DNA from 2 places in the Clostridium gasigenes genome. Region 1 is predicted to be linked to the other one. Evidence: a T-box and tRNA genes for the amino acid it is inferred to sense, from the RefSeq annotation. Region 1 holds a T-box; the other holds one or more tRNA genes.
What was found. The T-box of region 1 lies ahead of ileS (isoleucine--tRNA ligase). A T-box ahead of a tRNA ligase gene usually reads a tRNA of that ligase, here a tRNA-Ile.

Region 1 (3,194 bases):
TATAGATAGAATAGCATATTAATTTGTTATTTTTCAAGATGATTTAATAATTGAAAAGGTGTGGATTTAAGTATTTAGCTTAAATCTACACCTTTTGTTATGAATATATATGAAATTTTTATATATTAAACTACTTGGAATATAAGGAATTTTAAGTAGTATGATTCATCAGAAGTCCATAAAATAGGATGGTCACATGATTGGGTTCTACATTCTATTTGTCTTAGCGTTTTGTGTGCATCACGTGCAGCTTCTGAGATAGTACGTTTAAGAAGCTCTTCATTCATGTAATGTGAACATGAACAAGTTGCAAAGTATCCACCCTTTTTAACCATTTTAAGGCCTCTAAGGTTAATTTCTTTATAGCCTCTTGTAGCTCCATTTATATTGTTTCTTGATTTTGTGAAAGCTGGAGGATCTAAGATAACAACATCAAATTCTTTGCCTTCTTTAGACCATGTAGGTAATATATCAAAGGCATTATGACATTCAAATTTAACTGTATCTTGAAGTCCATTTAATTCTGCGTTCTTTTTAGCGCAATCAATAGCATATTCAGAAACATCTACACCTAAAACAGATTTTGCACCAGCTATACCAGCATTTAATGCAAATGAACCAGTATGAGTGAAGCAATCTAAAACATCGCGACCTTTGCAAATTCTATGAATAGCAGCTCTGTTTTCCTTTTGGTCTAAGAAAAAGCCAGTTTTTTGGCCGTTTGCTAAATCAACTATATATTTAACACCATTTTCTACTATTTGAACATTAGTATCAAACTCTTCAGTTAAGAAACCTTTAGTTTGTTCTAAACCTTCAATTTCTCTAGTTTTTAAATCGCTTCTTTCATAGATACCTTTGGCGTTATATTCTTCAGTAAGGATTTTAACTATTAAATCTCTATATTTATCCATACCTAGAGTTGATATTTGAATTACGAAATAATCTTCAAATTTATCAACTGTTAAACCAGGCAGAAAATCAGCCTCTCCAAATATAAATCTGCAAGAAGATGTGTCTATTACAGTAGTTCTATAATCCCAAGCCGCAGCAAACCTATTTTTGAAAAACTCTTCATTTATTTCTTCATCTATATTTCTAGTCATTATTCTTATTGTTATTTTACTTTTATCGTTTATGTATCCTTTACCTAGGAAATTTTTTCTAGGTCCGTATACTTCAACGATATCTCCATTTTCATATTCGCCATCATATTCATTAATTTCGTCAGTGTAAACCCAAGGACGACCATTTTCTACTTTTTTACTTTTTCCAATATGTAAATAAAACTTACATGTCATTTTCAAGCAACTCCTTACCTAATAAATTATTATAAGATTATAACACAAAGCATATATGAATTTATTAATAATAAAAAAATATGCAAAATAAAGACCACCTGTTTTAATAACAGGTGGCTAAGGGGAAGTACAATTGTATGGATAATACAAGGTAGGGGCCATGTATTATTTTTTTTCAAGGTGCTTTTCAATCAAATCTTTGATTTTAGGGGCGCATCTTGAGCCTCTGCATCCACCAGTGCAAGCTCCAGTTACTTTGGAAACTGCTTCCACTGTGTGTGCTCCGGCATTAATTGCATCTTTAATTTTGGATCTTGGGATTGCCCTGCAAGTACAAGTTTTTGTTATCTTATCAAGGACTTCTTCTGTTAAATTATTTTCCATTTAGTTATCCTCCTAATTGCATAGAATGTACTAATTGAAAATAAAAGGGGATAAAAAATAAATTTAAAAGTTATTTTCTATGACTCTATTATAACAAAAAGTAAAAACAAAAGTCAATACTAATTAATAAAAATTATCAGTTAAGTTTTATTATTGAAATGAAATATTTATTTTAGAAAAAGTTTCATTGTATCTTTAATATTGCTGCATTTTATAGTAAAATATACATAATGTCAATTGACAATAAATTTACAGTGATATATAATTAAAAAAATATAAAGACGATGATTAGGAAAAGTATTTAAGTGATTTCTTTTAGAGAGTGGCTGGCTAGTGTAAAGTCATAGAATAGCTTAATGAAAATCACCTAGGAGTTGGGGGCTGAAAAGTTTTTACTAATTAAGCTTATCCCGTTATCCTACGTTATAGGATAGAGTATGATGGTACTCGAAATAATAGACCATAGGTGGTATAGCGAATTCAACTTCGTCCTTATATAGGATGAGGTTTTTTTATGCTTTAATAGAATAATTTAGTAAGTATTAGCTAATATTAAAAATAAGAAGGGAGATTTTTGTTTATGTATAAGAAAGTTGAATTGCCAACAGGTTTTGTTGGTATGGAAAAACAAGTTACACAACTTTGGGAAGACAAGGGCGTAATTAAAAAGAACTTTGATATGAACCAAGATGGGGAATATTTCACATTTTATGATGGTCCTCCAACAGCAAATGGAAAACCTCACGTAGGTCATGTTTTAACAAGAGTTATGAAGGATATAATCCCAAGATATAAAGTTATGAAGGGATATAAGGTTATAAGAAAAGCTGGGTGGGATACTCACGGTCTTCCAGTTGAACTTGAAATAGAAAAGAAACTTAAAATTTCAGGTAAACCACAAATAGAAGAATATGGTGTAGAAAAATTCGTTACAGAATGTAAAGAAAGTGTTTTTTCATATGTAAGCATGTGGGAAAAAATGACTAATCAAATAGGCTATTGGGTAGATATGGAAAATCCTTATGTAACTTATCATAATTCATACATAGAATCAGTATGGTGGGCTTTAAAACAAATGTGGGATAAAGAGCTTCTATATAAAGGTCATAAAGTAATGCCTTATTGCCCAAGATGTGGAACAGGTCTTTCATCACATGAAGTTTCTCAAGGATACAAAGATGTTAAGGATTTAACTGCAATTGTTAAATTTAAAGTAAAGGGAGAACAAAACAAGTATATATTAGCTTGGACAACAACTCCTTGGACATTACCATCAAATGTAGCATTATGTATTAACAAAAAGTATGATTATGCTGAAGTTAAAAAAGAAGATGAAATTTATATCTTAGCTAAAGATTTAATAGGTAATGTTTTAGGAGAAGATGTAGAAATAATAAAAGAATTTAAAGGCGAAGAGCTTTTAGGTTTAGAATATGAACAATTAATGCAATTCCATAAGCCAGAAGGAAAAGCCTTTGTTGTAGTTCATGGTGATTATGTAAGATTAGC
Region 2 (3,194 bases), 330 kb from region 1:
CGTTAAAAAAAGAGAATTTTTCTAACCACTATTACAGTGATTAGAAAAATTGCCCTCTTTTTATATAGATATTATTATTTTTTTAAGACTCCTTATTTGACTTAACATTTTCATATATCCATGTTAAAATCATAGCTATACATCCACCAGATATATCTATTATCACGTCTTTAAATGCCATTGCTCTACCTGGTATAAAGTATTGATGAATTTCATCTGAACCTGCATATAATAAAACCCCTAATAAAGTATATAATTTAGCATTTCTTTTACCCATATACAAACAATTTACTCTATATAAAAGCAAAAATAGAATTAGATATTCAGTGAAATGTGATGCTTTTCTTATTATAAAAGTTGCTAGCTCTCCAAAATACGAATCTAATCTTATACCTAAAAACTCAAATATTTTTATTACCAAATCACTTTGATTACTTGATACCTCACCCGTTTGATTGGACATAAAGAATATTATTCCCATCCATACTAATAACATTACCCATGATATCACTTTGTTTTTTCTGATCATATCTATTCTCCTTAAGTTTTAAAGCATCCTCAAAAATAATAGACTTTACTTTGATATATATTTTATTACAAACAAATAAATTTAATACACTAGTAGTAGTGCTATTCTGTATTAAATAAACAAATCATGAAATAAAATAAACTCTCATATTTACTATTATATTTTTAAAGATGTCTAAATTAAATAATATATTAATCTCCTTAAAAATTATACACTATTTAATTTTAACTTGTATAGATATTAATCACGATCTATTAAATATCTATTAATATAAGCTAAAGATTGCTCTAACATTCCTTGTCCTCTCTCTATATCTTGTACCTTAACTTCTAAGTTACACATCCTTTGTTCTACTAGGTGTAATGTATCTTTTATATCATTTAATAATTTCCCTTCATATGATACTTGTGCTCCATCAGGATCTATATATACTTTTTCAGGAACCGCACCACATTCAGTACATGTTGCATAAACACCATCTCTATCTGTATCTTTAAATACTTTAAACGTATCATTATTACATTTAGAACAATTTGACAACATTATGAAATCATAATAACTTATATCATATTTATTTTCACTCTTACATTGGTCACACGTTAATACTATTTCATTATTATCAGTTACTATATGGAATCTACTACCACTGCATCCCTCTTTTTCACATACAACAGTTCTTATCATATAAGCTCACCTCTCTCTTACTCAATTAATAACATAAATATATGCCTCATATCTTAATATGTTTATTTTATTAAATATATGCTATATTCTTATTAATTATCCTTCTATACCTATTTCTATAATTGCTAATATATAACCCTTCTTAGTATTTTCTATGCCTAAAATATCTTTTTTAAAATAACTAGTAATATTCTAGTCTATTTTCTTTTTAGCTCTATAAATGTAAAGGGCATAAATACATATATGTATTTATGCCCTAATAATAACTTTCTTATAATTATTCAACCTATCTTAAACATTTTATCTCTTCTTCTACTTCTTTTATTAATTCGTCTATCTTATTTATATTCTTTCCTGCTAATAGCAATTCCCTTTTCTCTAATTTTAGTTCTATTATCCTTTGTTCTAACCCAGATTTATTGCCCACAAAAAACACTCCCCATTTCAAAGTTTGTTTTGTTTGATTTTATATTCATTAAGTACCTTACTAGTTTATGAATGAAAACCAGTTTTGTTAAAAATAATCTTATTCTCTATTTAAACCTTTACTATATATTATTAATTATAATATATATAATTAATAATTGATAACTAAATTTTTAGAGTTTTTACTCTCTTTTTCGACAGTTACAATAATATCTAAATTAAAGCAAAAAAAGTTACGATATAAATCGTAACTTTTAATATGGTGGAGGTAACAGGAATCGAACCTGCGACCCCCTGCGTGCAAGGCAGGTGCTCTCCCAACTGAGCTATACCCCCATATGGTGGACCTTCAGGGACTCGAACCCCAGACCGACCGGTTATGAGCCGGTTGCTCTAACCAACTGAGCTAAAGATCCTAGTTTTGACCTGGCGACGTCCTACTCTCCCACACAGCTGCCCGTGCAGTACCATTAGCGCTGTAGAGCTTAACTTTCCTGTTCGGAATGGAAAGGAGTGTTTCCTCTACGCCATCATCACCAGATTACTTATTAAGTATAACTGTTTTAAACTTATTTGTCAACAGTTATTTTAAGATTCTAAATATTAATTTAGTCTCTTATATTTTTTTATCAGAGTTTTGTTCTCTGAAAATTGCACATGAATTATTGTAAATTGGTCAAGCCCTCGACCTATTAGTATCAGTCAGCTAAATATGTTGCCATACTTACACCTCTGACCTATCAACCTCGTGTTCTTCAAGGGGTCTTACTAGCTTATGCTATGGGAAATCTCATCTTGAGGGAGGCTTCACGCTTAGATGCTTTCAGCGTTTATCCCGTCCCGACTTAGCTACCCAGCGATGCTCCTGGCGGAACAACTGGTGCACCATAGGTCGGTCCATCCCGGTCCTCTCGTACTAAGGACAGCTCCTCTCAAATTTCCTACGCCCGCGACGGATAGGGACCGAACTGTCTCACGACGTTCTGAACCCAGCTCGCGTGCCGCTTTAATGGGCGAACAGCCCAACCCTTGGGACCTACTACAGCCCCAGGATGCGACGAGCCGACATCGAGGTGCCAAACCTCCCCGTCGATGTGGACTCTTGGGGGAGATCAGCCTGTTATCCCCGAGGTAGCTTTTATCCGTTGAGCGATGGCCCTCCCACGAGGTACCACCGGATCACTAAGTCCGACTTTCGTCCCTGCTCCACTTGTAGGTGTCGCAGTCAGGCTCCCTTCTGCCTTTGCACTCTTCGAACGATTTCCGACCGTTCTGAGGGAACCTTTGAGCGCCTCCGTTACTTTTTAGGAGGCGACCGCCCCAGTCAAACTGCCCACCTAACAATGTCCTGTCACCAGTTTCATGGCGTCCAGTTAGAACCTCAGTACTGTCAGGGTGGTATCCCAAGGATGACTCCACCAAGGCTAACGCCCTAGCTTCCCAGTCTCCCACCTATCCTGTACAGACAATACCGAAATTCAATGCTAAGCTACAGTAAAGCTCTACGGGGTCTTTCCGTCCAATCGCGGGTAGCGAGCATCTTCACTCGCACTAC

Region 2: it has a tRNA-Ile gene. The T-box ahead of ileS (isoleucine--tRNA ligase) is inferred to sense a tRNA for this amino acid. The anticodon was not compared.

What each region holds. Positions count from the first base shown of each region.
Region 1 is NZ_CP071376.1:1,134,702-1,137,895, reverse strand. Features, by position in the region: gene J1C67_RS05615 (CAP domain-containing protein) at 1-9, shown strand, start outside; gene J1C67_RS05610 (class I SAM-dependent rRNA methyltransferase) at 126-1,301, opposite strand; gene J1C67_RS05605 ((2Fe-2S)-binding protein) at 1,467-1,685, opposite strand; T-box leader at 1,961-2,182, shown strand; gene ileS (isoleucine--tRNA ligase) at 2,266-3,194, shown strand, end outside.
Region 2 is NZ_CP071376.1:1,465,416-1,468,609, reverse strand. Features, by position in the region: gene J1C67_RS07100 (VanZ family protein) at 83-529, opposite strand; gene J1C67_RS07095 (hypothetical protein) at 770-1,213, opposite strand; gene J1C67_RS07090 (hypothetical protein) at 1,500-1,640, opposite strand; tRNA gene J1C67_RS07085 (tRNA-Ala) at 1,900-1,975, opposite strand; tRNA gene J1C67_RS07080 (tRNA-Ile) at 1,979-2,055, opposite strand; rRNA gene rrf (5S ribosomal RNA) at 2,064-2,180, opposite strand; rRNA gene J1C67_RS07070 (23S ribosomal RNA) at 2,312-3,194, opposite strand, start outside.